Regions from separate parts of the Desulfobacula toluolica Tol2 genome, predicted to be linked through region 2. Evidence: riboswitches for the same ligand, from Rfam matches in the RefSeq annotation. Region 2 holds a riboswitch; each other region holds the start of a gene.

Region 1 (3,998 bases), 1.1 Mb from region 2:
TTAACATTTTTTATAAGGAATAATCCATGAAAAAATCGTTGCCGACAGATTTTCCAGAATTGAATTATCATGAACTGCCCTATATTGCAATTCGCTGGGAAACGGTTAAAACAGCTTTGCAGTTGGGCCTTTTTGATCTTCTGCCCGAACCGCAAAGTGCTTCTGATATTGCTGTGCGGGTTGAGTGTGATGCAAAAAATACCGAATACCTGCTCAACGCATTGACTGCACTGGGGTATTTGTATAAAAAAGACGGCCTTTTTTGCAACACTGAGCAGACGGAGCGTTTTCTTACCAGCCGGGGAGATACCGGCCTGGCCGAGTCCCTGCTGGCCTATGATCAGTGGAACGAACCGGCTCTGAACGGTAGGATGCTTACGTTGGTCAAGGAGGGCGCTCCTCTCAGCCGTGATATGGTATCTGAACAGGTGTGGGCGGACTCTGCCCGCAAATCAATTAACGGTAGCCGTTGCGGCCGGGCTCAAGGAATCGCCCGCTTGCTTTCCTTGTTACCCGATTTTGATCAATGGCAAAAGGTTCTTGATATTGGTGCCGGTCCGGGCCTGATAGGGATTGCCGTTGCTGCTGCACATCCTACGTTAGAGTGCTGTTTGTTTGATCGTCCAGTGGTGATTGATGTGGCACAGGAGACAATCAAGGAGTACGGTATGGAAGACCGGGTGAAAACCATAAGCGGGGATTATTCTGTCGATCCGTTTGGAGAGGGGTATGATGCAATTATCGCCAGTTATACTTTGAATTTTTATAATGAAACTGAAAAACTGGCCCCAATTATGGAAAAGTGCTTTGCTGCATTAAATCCCGGTGGCAGCCTGATTGTTTTTTCAGATGGTTTGAGCGAGGAAAAAACCCAACCCACTGATATGGTTATCAGCTGGCTGCCTACTTCGTTGATGGGGCAGGACTTCTCTTTTGAAGAAGAGGTGTTGCCCCGGGCCATGCTTGCGGCCGGTTTTGACTCGGTTCGTACCAAAACATTGACCGACCAGTTTATTTCACCTCTTGGGGTGACGGAGTTTCATGTTGGGAGGAAACGTTAAAATGCAAAGGATGTTTGAAATAAGGTTATTTTATCTGGAGGATACAAACGGTGAAGTAATTGAAAAAGTAAATAGGAGGAATTGAGTAATCTGCCAAGTGGCCTTAATAAGTGTGAGGACGACTATGTGTTCTTGCTTTTGTCCGGTTTTAATTCTCAGTTGATGAAATAAGCCGATCATTATCTGAAATTGAGATAGATATATTCTCATTTGTGCTTGACTTTTATTTTATCGGTGATTATAAGCTTAAGTACTTTGTTCTGGTGCTTAAAAGCATAATAGGGAATTCCGTGAAAATCGGGAACGGGCCCGCCGCTGTAACCGGGGACGAATGCCGCAGAAAATCCACTGCCTGAATTATTTCAGGTGGGAAGGGGCGGTTGTAGGACGAACCGGAAGTCAGAAGACCTGCCTGAACAAAATGGTTTATTTCTCGTGGACAGAGAAAGCCATACTATGATTTTAAGGGATGAAAACGGATATCCTCAACCAATTTTATATTGGTTGAGGATTTTTTTTTGCATCAAGCTATGTGAAAGTTAGCGTTTTTTAAAATTTTATTATGGACTCAGGAGGCAAATAATACTTGAAGCCAAGAAACTAAAATTCAATATGGATACCTTGGCGCAAAGAAAACCTCGGGTTCTATTAAGCTTTGAATCCTGGGTTTCAACTAATCGGTTATGGCACTTGGGTTATGCCGATGCAGGCAGCACAAATGAAAAAGATATTACTGATACCATCTACTCAGACCAATAGTAAAGAAAAAAACCTGATTAACATTCCCCCATCCATTGGTACAGGGAGTATTGAAATTATTCATTTGAATTACGGTATTCGATTGGTCATTGCGGATTACAGCCTGAACCAGCCGACTATTTTGGAATGCGGAGTGTCTGGTACTTCTTTCGGATTCGGCTTCTGCCTTTCGGGGACTATAGAGTCACATCCGCCATATTTTAAGGAATCGTTTTTTGTAAAAAAGGGGCAAAGCGGTTTTTTTTCTTTCCCGGACACTCTTGGTTACACTGAAATAATCGGCCTTGAGCGAGTGATCAGAATATCGATTTTGATGGACCTGGATCAGATGTCAGCTTTTGTAATGGAATACCCGGATCAGTTTATGAGCGTATTGATAAACATAAGTGAAACCTCTTTTCGTTTTCCAGATATGATTTCTCAGCCCATGTGGGGCGCACTTGACAAGATACTGCATTGTCCTTATCACGGGTTGACCCGCAAATTTTTTATTGAAGGCAAAGTCATGGAGCTGATAGCCTACAAGATGGAACAGCTGGAAATAGAAAATTGGCAAAATCCTGAAGAATCTGTTTTAGCACCCAATGAAGCTGATTGCGTTTGTCATGCCGCCCGATTGTTAACTCATGATTTGGAAAATGCACCGGGTTTGATAGAACTTGCCCGTTCCGTGGGGATGTGCCGCAGCAAACTGCATCATTGTTTTTGTAAGTTCCATGGTATTTCCCCTTTTGAGTATCTGCGTAACCACCGCCTTGAGGCTGCCAGACGCCTTTTGAATGAAGGTAAAATGAACGTTACCGAAATCGCTTACAAGGTTGGCTACAGAAGCCTCAGTCATTTTTCCAAAGTATTTAAACAATATTTTGGCTGCCCGCCCGGAAAATGTTTGAAAAATGCTGTTTCCTTATCAAATAGACGATTGCGCTAAAAAAATAAACATGACCATTATCATATTCCCAAAATTTGTGTTCTATATCTTCAGGAATTAATTAAAATCCGCAGTACTAAGGAAATGCAATTATAGAGCCATGTTTTTAAAATAAGGAGAAAAGGACGGTTGGAGTAATTCTCTCGTGGATGAAAGAGGAGTTTATGCTTAGAGAAAACAATGTATTAAAATTATACGGTCTGTTTTTACTATTTTTTATTTTTTTTGTTACAGGCAATGCAATCGGAAGACAAAATGAAATTACAATAATTGATGCCATGGGGAGAGAGGTCACAATTAAACAGCCGGTTAATCGTATAGCCTTTAGTGGCACCTGTATTGCTGAAGCGCTCAGGTTAATCGGTGTTTGGAACAAAGTGGTTGGAAGAGGATATATGGTTATACCGGATAAACATTTATATCCGGATATCGAAAAGTTAACTGTTATTGCCATGGAACCTCCTGGCCCTTATAACATTAATTGCGAAAAGTTATTAGAACTTGATGTTGATCTTTTGATTACAATGAGTTTTTCATTTGAGGGGTTTAAAGGGATGAATGATAAAATAAAATCCCGTACCAAGGTGATTGCTTTAGACATGTTTCAACCGGATACGATAAAAAAAAATTTTGAAATTCTGGGTAAAATATTCAATGAAGAAAAGAAATCTATGGATTATCTTAACTGGTCTGAAAATGTGATGAACAAAATTGTTAATAAAACCTCCAAGCTTTCTTTGGCGCAAAGAAAAAAATATTTTTTTAAATGGAGTTTCGGCGGGTTTGATGAAATTAGGACTCTCTCCGATAAATTTTCGGGAATGACCAAAGTAAATGAAATTCTTGGCGGGATAAATATTGCAGCAGATTTAAACAGAGCCTGGGGAGGGATACTTGATCCTGAATGGCTGATTCAACAGGATCTTGATATCATCATATGTCAGGATACAATATTGAATGGTTATGGCATAGGCGTTGATAATAATGAGGTTATCAGGTCTTATAGAAAAAAAGTTATGGGGCTTTCCGTCCTTGCATCCAGCAAAGCCGTAAAAAACAAAAAGGTTTACATGATAAGCCCTCAATTTATGCATTCTTCAGGCTTTGTGATTTATTTTGCATATCTGGCCAAATGGTTTCATCCGGATCTTTTTCATGATTTTGATCCTGAATCTATACATCAAGAATATTTAACCCGTTTTATGGACGTTGATTACAATTTAAAGAAGCATGGCGTATTTGTTTAT
Region 2 (3,998 bases):
AAGGCCTTTCCTATAGTAGTGTGTATACGGATACCTGAATCAAAAAGATAATTCAAACCGGCTCTTGGACTAAAAGTGGAAAAAGACTCTGTTTTCGGATTAAAATCTGTTTTATATGCAGTCACTTCGGTTGAGACGTCAAATGTATCGTACCTCCCGCCCGCAGTAAAGGTCATGCGATTGTCCATGATTTTCCAGATGGTTTCAAGGTATCCGGCAATATTCCGGCGGCTTTCATCCGGTGAGTAGGGGGCTTTTCTGGTATTGTCCTTATTATAGCTTCTGGATTCTTTATCAATATCCTGGTAATCAGCGCCGAAAATGAATTTATGGGCTTGCCATGTAATTTCATCTTTGAGCTGTAAACCGATCCAGTTGATTTCAGAATCATAGCTTTGGTAGGGATCAGCCGGGGCAGAAGGCCAGCCTGCATAGTGTTTGTAGCTTTCAGATAGTTCCCGTGTTTTGTATCCTGTGATACCCAGGCGGTGACTGGCAGTAATTTGGCCTTCAGCAGTCACGTCAAATCCGTGGCGGTCTATATCCTTGTGACCGGACTCGATATCACCCTTAAAAATATCGCCAGGGGTTTTAATATCACGTCCTTGATAAGCATCCAGCCCCATGTCAACCCGCCAATTTCCTCCAAGATTTGCCCCCAGTCTTACATCGGCATTTTGGGTCATATATTCTGTATTGGCGCGTTTGTCTCCGTTTCCCATTTTTAAATCATCCTGCTGGTCATATCTTCGGGCTGATAGATCAAAATCGAAAATATCGTTCAAACTGCCGCCCAAAGCGGCTTTTTGAAAATTGGTATCAAAGGAGCCATATCCCAATTCCACCATTCCCGTCAGTTCACCCGTATTTTTTTTGGTAATCACGTTAACAACACCGCCCATGGCTTCACCACCGTACAACGAGGAGGCTGGACCTTTAAGCACCTCAATTCGTTCAATATTGTCACTTAAAATTGTGGATAGGTTGGTGGCACCGGCGGGCCGGCCGTCAATCAGAATCAATGAGTGTTTCGTGATTCCTGAAAATTCAGGTCTGAATCCGCGAATACCGATCCCGGCTAACGCACCGGGGTATTCAATCACCCCGATGGATGAATTTTTCTTTAGTTGTTCGGTAATGGTTTCACCAGTGGTCAGTTCAATTTCACGGGCATCAATTAATTCTATTTTAACCGGTAAGTTTTGAATTTTTTCTTCACTTCTGGTGCCGGTGACCACCATTTCATCCAATTTTGCAGGTTTTTCACCGGCAATTGCCGGGTTGACCAAACAAAGGCCAGGAACAATAAGGGTCAAGACGATCATGAGTGTGGGTATTCGTTTGTACATTTTCCCCTCCATAAAACAAGCGTCATCATAAAAAGTGAGGTGGGATAAAAAAAGCTCAAAAAAATTGAGTGTATCATCCCTTTGTCTAACCTGGACGGTCTCTTTATAGGCTAACGCCCGGTTTTACCGGGGTGTTTTACAAACAAAAATCCCCGGATCATTTTATTAATAAACGATCTGGGAGTCCCTGATTTTTTCCACAGATTCACATGTGCCATCCCTTTGTCCACGAGGAGTGACATTTCCTATTTCCAGGCAGGTCTTCTGACTTTCGGTTCATCCTAGTAGCTGTTCCTTCCCGGCATAAAACAGCCAGTGGTTTCTTTACAGCGTTCGTCTCCGATTACAGCGGCGGGCCCGTCCCTGATTCAAACAGGGTTCCCATATTATCCCATGTCGGGCACCTGAAAATTGTAAAAATACTTAAAAGAAAAAAAAGATGAAGTCAAATAAAATTTAAAAATTGTTTTTTTTAATCAAACAAAGCATTCATTTATTTTGAATCATTATGTTCATCCGGCTTTTTTCGAGTATTATCAATTGTTGTCAATATATTAAAAGCTTGGTGAATGGATAAAACAAACGACGCTGTTTATACTGAAATTATGCTTGACTTTTTCTTATTTGTCTTGTAGCACAGAGTAAATTTTATCTGGTGCCATCGGCTTAATAGGGAATTTCGTGTAATTCGAAAACGGGCCCGCCGCTGTAATCGGGGACAAATGCTGCAATATGCCACTGTTGATATAATGGGAAGGCGCAGCATGAGGATGATCCGAAAGTCAGAATACCTGCCTGGTAAAACATAGGAAAACCGTGTACGGCAATGCCGGTTTTTCATCGGATCTATTTGGATAAAAAAGGGACATCCTCGGGTCGTAAATTATTTACGGTTCGGGGATTTTTTATTTTTGGGCAGGGAATGTGAGAATGGAAAAAAAACCGTTAAAAATTGTTTATTGCTATACCCATATGTTTTCAAAAAAACTCTGGCAGAAAGCTGCTGCCAGGTTGAAAGATCAGGGGATTGATCTCATGTTTTTCAGGCAGGGATCAGATCCGGAAGGATTGAACAGCCGGCAAACCATCCACGGGGATGTGTTCATGGGAGAGGTGACCAAGGCATTGCCCGGATTCCGGCAGGTTCTGGATCAAGCCCGATCCTTTGAACACCGGATGCTGCTCAGTGAAGAAGGGGCGGATGATTTTTCCAGTTTTACCCGACAAGAAACCCTTAAGGTTCATGAATACCTTAATTTGCCCCATGAAAACAATTTTATCAATGCCATGCTTTTTATTGCATCCTTATGCAACATTCCGGTCTCATTCAATGATCCTGAAACCGTTGCCACCTGCGGCGTGTATCATCCTTCAGCAAATACCTGGTTTGGAACTGCAAATGAGTATATGAACTGGTATATTAGCAAAAAGGCGGACTTTATTCCTTTTGGATGTGCAGGGATTGTCTGCGCTTACAACCAGATTATTGAAGAAAACACAAAAGAAATAGACGCCCTGATAAGGATTCTTGAAACAAACGACCTGATACCCTTTTGTGTGTTTACCCGGGGCGAGGCCCATGCTCCGGATTCATATGATCAACAAAGCAATGCCACGTCTAAAAACCCGTATGACTGGATGAGACTGTTTGAAGCCGGTGATATCCGGCCTGATATTTTGCTCAACCTGCTTGCGGGAAGATTCCTTGCCCGGCCTGAAGACGGAAAATTTTTAAACAGCCTGAACATTCCTGTGATACAGCTTATCAAATCCTATGCTCACTCTGTCGATCAGTGGAAGGCAGACCCGGCAGGCCTTAAAAGCCACAGCATGATTTATTCCCTTTCCCAGCCGGAAATGAACGGGGTAATAGAACCCACCATGGCAGCCTGTGTGGAAGACCCCGGGGAAGGCGCAAGAACAGGCGAATACCGGTTTGAACCTGTACAGGAACGCCTGGAATCACTGGTAAAACGTATCCGGCGATGGCGAATTCTCCAAAAAAAGGCCAATCACGAAAAAAAAATCACCATCGTGCTTCACAACAATCCCTGCAAAGGAGTGGAATCCACCGTGGGCATGGCCGTGGGCCTGGATACATTTGAAAGCCTGGGGGCAACTATAAGGGCATTGGGTGCGGCCGGATATGATATTAAGGATTGCCCGGTTGAGGGTTTGGCTCTGAAAAACGCTGTTTTTGAAAAAAAAGCATTTTCAGAATTCAGATGGACCACGGTGGATGAAATCGTGTCCAAAGGTGGTGGGCTGCATTTCATGGGCGCAGATGAATATCAACCCTATTTCAACGGTTTGCCCAAAGCAGCAAAAGAAAAAATTGAAAAGGACTGGGGACCATTTCCAGGCCAGGGAATGGTTTATGAAAAACAGGACCGAAAAAACCTTGTTATCACAGGACTTTGTTTCGGCAATCTCAAAATTATGGTTCAGCCTAAAAGGGGATGTTATGGTGCCAAATGCAACGGTGAGGTGTGTCGTATCCTCCATGAACCGGATTTGTCTCCACCCCACCACTGGCTGGCGTCCTATAAGTTTATCCGGGATACCTCGGATGCTGTTCTTCATTTTGGTGCCGAAGGGGCATTGGAATACCTGCCCGGCAAGCGGGCCGCACTTTGCCAGACCTGTTTT
Region 3 (3,998 bases), 950 kb from region 2:
TTAAGATCCGGATTTCCAGACCAGATGCCAAACCCCCAGGCGCTGTAATCATTAAACATGTAAAGCTGGTCTGCGGTTGGCATTCTGAATGCTTCGGCAAAATTGGCCCGTACACTTAACCCTGGTGCCAGTTTGTAGACTGCTCCTAAATTGCTGGACCAGTTGGTTTCATCAGTCTTTTGACCATCATCACTTTCGATTTCATATTTATCATAACGGCCCCCTGCCGATAGAATCAATTTGTTGTCCATCAGTTTGATTTTTGCCATGAGGAATGCCGCCGGGTTGTCATAAGTGTTTTCTTCACCGGCCATGGTATAGGTATTGCTGATGGCATAATTAGTCCAGTCAGCACCGGCTGTGATATGGGCGAAATCCCACTTAGCCGTCAGCTGTGCCTGCGCACCCTGTTGATCTGTATCTCTAAAGTAGGAATTATTGCTGCCATAATTTTCCGGATCAAAGGTTTCGTACTCATCTTTTCCATTAAAATAGCGCAGGTTCCATATCAAAAATCCATCAGCTGTTTGCCCATCATAAACCAAATCAAAGGTTTTGATGGCATGGTCCACATAATTGTCCAAATCATTATTGCTCAGATAGTCAGGATTTCCGATGCCATCACCTTCATACCCGGTATAGCTGAATCCAATCCGGTTTTCAGGCGCAAACGTCCAGCCGGTATTGAAACTAACTCTCTTTTTTGAATCAAATCCCGTGTTGTAATATTTGTCGCCATTGGCAGTGTCGTAATCATCCTGAGATGATTTTGAGGCATCAAATGAAAAGTCAAAAGCCTTGAACTGGCCGGAAGCTCCGGCTGAAGCCTGCTGATAGTCCCAGCTGCCTAAAGTTCCTTCCGCATAGAATGAAGGTTTGCCGGCCCCTTGTTTGGTAATAATATTGACAACCCCGCCCATGGCAGAAGCACCATACTGGACAGACCCAGGTCCACGGATGATTTCAATCCTCTCCACATTACCCAGCATTATTTTTGCCAGATTTCCGGTTCCGGCCCGTCGTCCGTTGATCAGAATAAGAACATGACTGGCCAGATCATTACCATGGGTTTCAGTCCTGAAACCACGGATTTCCACTGAAACAAGTGAATTGGGATATTCCCGGATCATAAACCCTTTTTTGGATAGCAAATCACCCAGATCCTGGGCAAAAGACTGCTGGATCTCTTCTTCTGTCACAATTGTAATATTGGTGGTGACATCCTCTTTTTTTTCTTCCACTCTTCCCGCAGTTACCACCATCGTGTCTAATATCGACGTCTTTTTTTCCGACTGTTCTATTTCTTCACTCCAGGCAGGCAGTGACCACATAAACAATAACACTGCAAACAACTTAACAAATCTATGCTTAAACATGAAAAAACCTCCTATAAACAAGTAAAATTGCCTGTCCGGAAAAACAAAAATCCCCGGACTGAATAATTATTCATTCCAGGGATTTCCCTTTTTTATCCTTAGATATTTGACAAGGGTCACTTCGTCCTCAAAGTTTATACCCTCTATGTTCAGGCAGGTCTTCTGACTAACGGATCAATCTTGCGCCACACCTTCCCAACCATTTGGTCAGTGGTATACTGCAGCGTTCGTCCCCGATTACAGCGGTGGGCCCGTCCACGATTTCAACGTGGTTCCCTATTGTGCTAAATGCTTTAAGCACCTGAACGGGAAAAAATATTAACTAATAACTTTGAAATGTCAAGTTAAAAACAAATTGTGTTTATTGGCCTCAATTTTTCACGCACGTTTTTAGCCTGATATTATTAACTTTCTATCAGAGAGAGCTTAATAAATTTTTAAACCTTGCCTGTCAGTTGCCTGTGTGACGGATTTCTGATGCTGAATCAATTTGTTGTTTTCATCAAAAAACATGATCAAAGAGAAACAAGCCCCATATCAGGTAAAAAATAAGAAGTCCTTGTTTAAGTGTATGTTTCATTTTATTCAAATATCGAGTGTTATAGTTCTTTGTTCAGAATTTTTTGGGTAAAACACATTCGGTATTACAATGGTATAACATCCAATGCATCTGATATATGGTCGCAAAATATTTTTGTAATGCCATCAATATAACCGATGCCGTGATCAACCACTGAGACCTGGATGTCGTTTCGTTCAAAGGTTTTCTGCCAGGAGTCTTCTTCGCAGGTAAGATCTTCCTTGAAGTGGACGCCTGCCACCAGCATTAAGGGGATGAGGCAGACTTTTTTATACCCGGCAGATTTTATTCTTTGAAGGGTATCGTCCATATCTGGAAAATATTCCACCACACCTATGAATATACGGTTGCCATAGTGTCGGCGAAGCACGGCTTCCATGGCAGGGTAGGCAGTCCATGCAGGGTGGTCCGTACCGTGGCCCACAAGGATGACGGCCTCATCTTTATCTTTTGGGAACATAGGCTCAAGGGCAAGAGCTGCTTTTTCATAGTCATTGTAAGAGGTCAGCAGGGGCAGGCCAATGGAGGAGCGGATATTTGCATGGCTTCTTTCCGTGACTAAGCGGTCGAATTCATGACCGCAGATCATGTGCAGTGATTGCATGACAACCCATTGGTGGCCCTGCTCGGCAAAAATTTGGGCCATTTCAATGGGATCTTTTAAATCAAGCTGTTTTTTGCGTTTCATGGTGCATTTTACCATTCTCGAGGAATAGGCCCAGTGAATTTTATGTTCCGGAAATGTGGCCTCAAACACCTGGCCCATTTTTTCATAGGTTGAAAATGCCCGTGCAGTGGTGCCGAATGCAGTTAAAATAATGGGAACATCTTTATTTGTATTTTTTTTACTGGTCATTGCTGTAATATCCTTTTTTTGTTTTTTGAAACTGCCGCCTGATGAACAAAATTATGATTTCACATTACCTGACAGTTCTGTTTTGTTTGCATTGCCTTTATCAAGGCAATGGCTTTTTGGGCGGACTTTTGCTGTTTTTTATACTTGGATGCTTTTAAAAAAGCCTTCTGCGACCGGGTAAGCTGGTGATCATTCATGGCGCAATACCCAAGCATTAGCCATACCTGGCCCGGGGTATCGTTTTTTGAGGCCGTCTTTTGTTCAAGCATTTTTTTTGCCAGCGTTTCATATGCGTCTGCTGCCTTTGCATATTCTTTTTTGTTATACAGGATTTGGGCTTTTATCCTGAGCAGTTTAATGTCCTGACAAGCGGACAGTCCTTTATCAATCCATTCCAGGGCTTTGTCCTGATCATAGGCCATGGTAAAGGCCCGGCTTATTTTTGCAATATTTTTTTGATCCTGTTTCTCTTTTAATGCAGCCGTGTAAAAAGATGCAGCCTTGGCTGGCACATCCAGGGAAAGATACAGGTCTGCCGCCAGCAAAAGCTCTTTACGGGTCATGGGGGTCAAGTAGCCGTAAATGACCAGGGCGGATAATCCCTGCTTGAACTGGTTGTTTCCCAGATGGATATGGCTCAGCGCCTTCCACCATTTTGGTTCCAGGGTATCCGTCCGGGTCAGAAAATCAGCATATTCCAGGGCCTTTTTGTTCATATTCAATGACATATACTGGTGCAGCAGAATCTCCTGCCATTTTTTTTGTTTTTCTTTTTTTGAGTTTGAAGCCAGTTGTTCAAGCCAGGGCAGGGCATCCCGGTAACGTTCAAGGGCGAAAAGGATATGGACAAGGGTTTCTTTCCAGGCAAGGGTCACTTTGTCAGGGTGAAGTTTTATCAACCGGTTAAATACGGTCAATGCCGTTGCAGGGTCGTTTGCATGAAAATTACAGACTGCAGCATAATACAGGTGAACCGGTTTTTGAGTTTCAGATGTCTGGTATCCTTTTTCAAAAGCTTTGGCTGCCTGGGCAAAAAGGCCGGCTTCATACCTGGTCTTTGCAAGATTCAGCCAGGCTGCACAAAAGGTTGGATTCTGCAGAACCGCCTTCTGAAAGTTTGTCATGGCGTTGCGGGAAAATATTTTGTTTTGTTTTCCTTCAGTTTCTTGTGCCAGTGTCAGGTAAT

What was found. A riboswitch is a leader RNA that binds a small molecule or an ion and turns the genes downstream of it on or off. The one in region 2 is predicted to bind cobalamin.
Region 1: another riboswitch for cobalamin. It lies ahead of TOL2_RS17585 (helix-turn-helix transcriptional regulator); the one in region 2 lies ahead of TOL2_RS22225 (TonB-dependent receptor plug domain-containing protein).
Region 3: another riboswitch for cobalamin. It lies ahead of TOL2_RS18300 (TonB-dependent receptor plug domain-containing protein); the one in region 2 lies ahead of TOL2_RS22225 (TonB-dependent receptor plug domain-containing protein).

What each region holds. Positions count from the first base shown of each region.
Region 1 is NC_018645.1:3,862,755-3,866,752, reverse strand. Features, by position in the region: gene TOL2_RS17590 (methyltransferase) at 27-1,061, shown strand; cobalamin riboswitch at 1,306-1,491, shown strand; gene TOL2_RS17585 (helix-turn-helix transcriptional regulator) at 1,780-2,751, shown strand; gene TOL2_RS17580 (ABC transporter substrate-binding protein) at 2,916-3,998, shown strand, end outside.
Region 2 is NC_018645.1:4,966,758-4,970,755, forward strand. Features, by position in the region: gene TOL2_RS22225 (TonB-dependent receptor plug domain-containing protein) at 1-1,349, opposite strand, end outside; cobalamin riboswitch at 1,587-1,772, opposite strand; cobalamin riboswitch at 1,986-2,162, shown strand; gene TOL2_RS22230 (cobaltochelatase subunit CobN) at 2,280-3,998, shown strand, end outside.
Region 3 is NC_018645.1:4,013,908-4,017,905, reverse strand. Features, by position in the region: gene TOL2_RS18300 (TonB-dependent receptor plug domain-containing protein) at 1-1,376, opposite strand, end outside; cobalamin riboswitch at 1,512-1,696, opposite strand; gene TOL2_RS18295 (sirohydrochlorin cobaltochelatase) at 2,021-2,812, opposite strand; gene TOL2_RS18290 (tetratricopeptide repeat protein) at 2,872-3,998, opposite strand, start outside.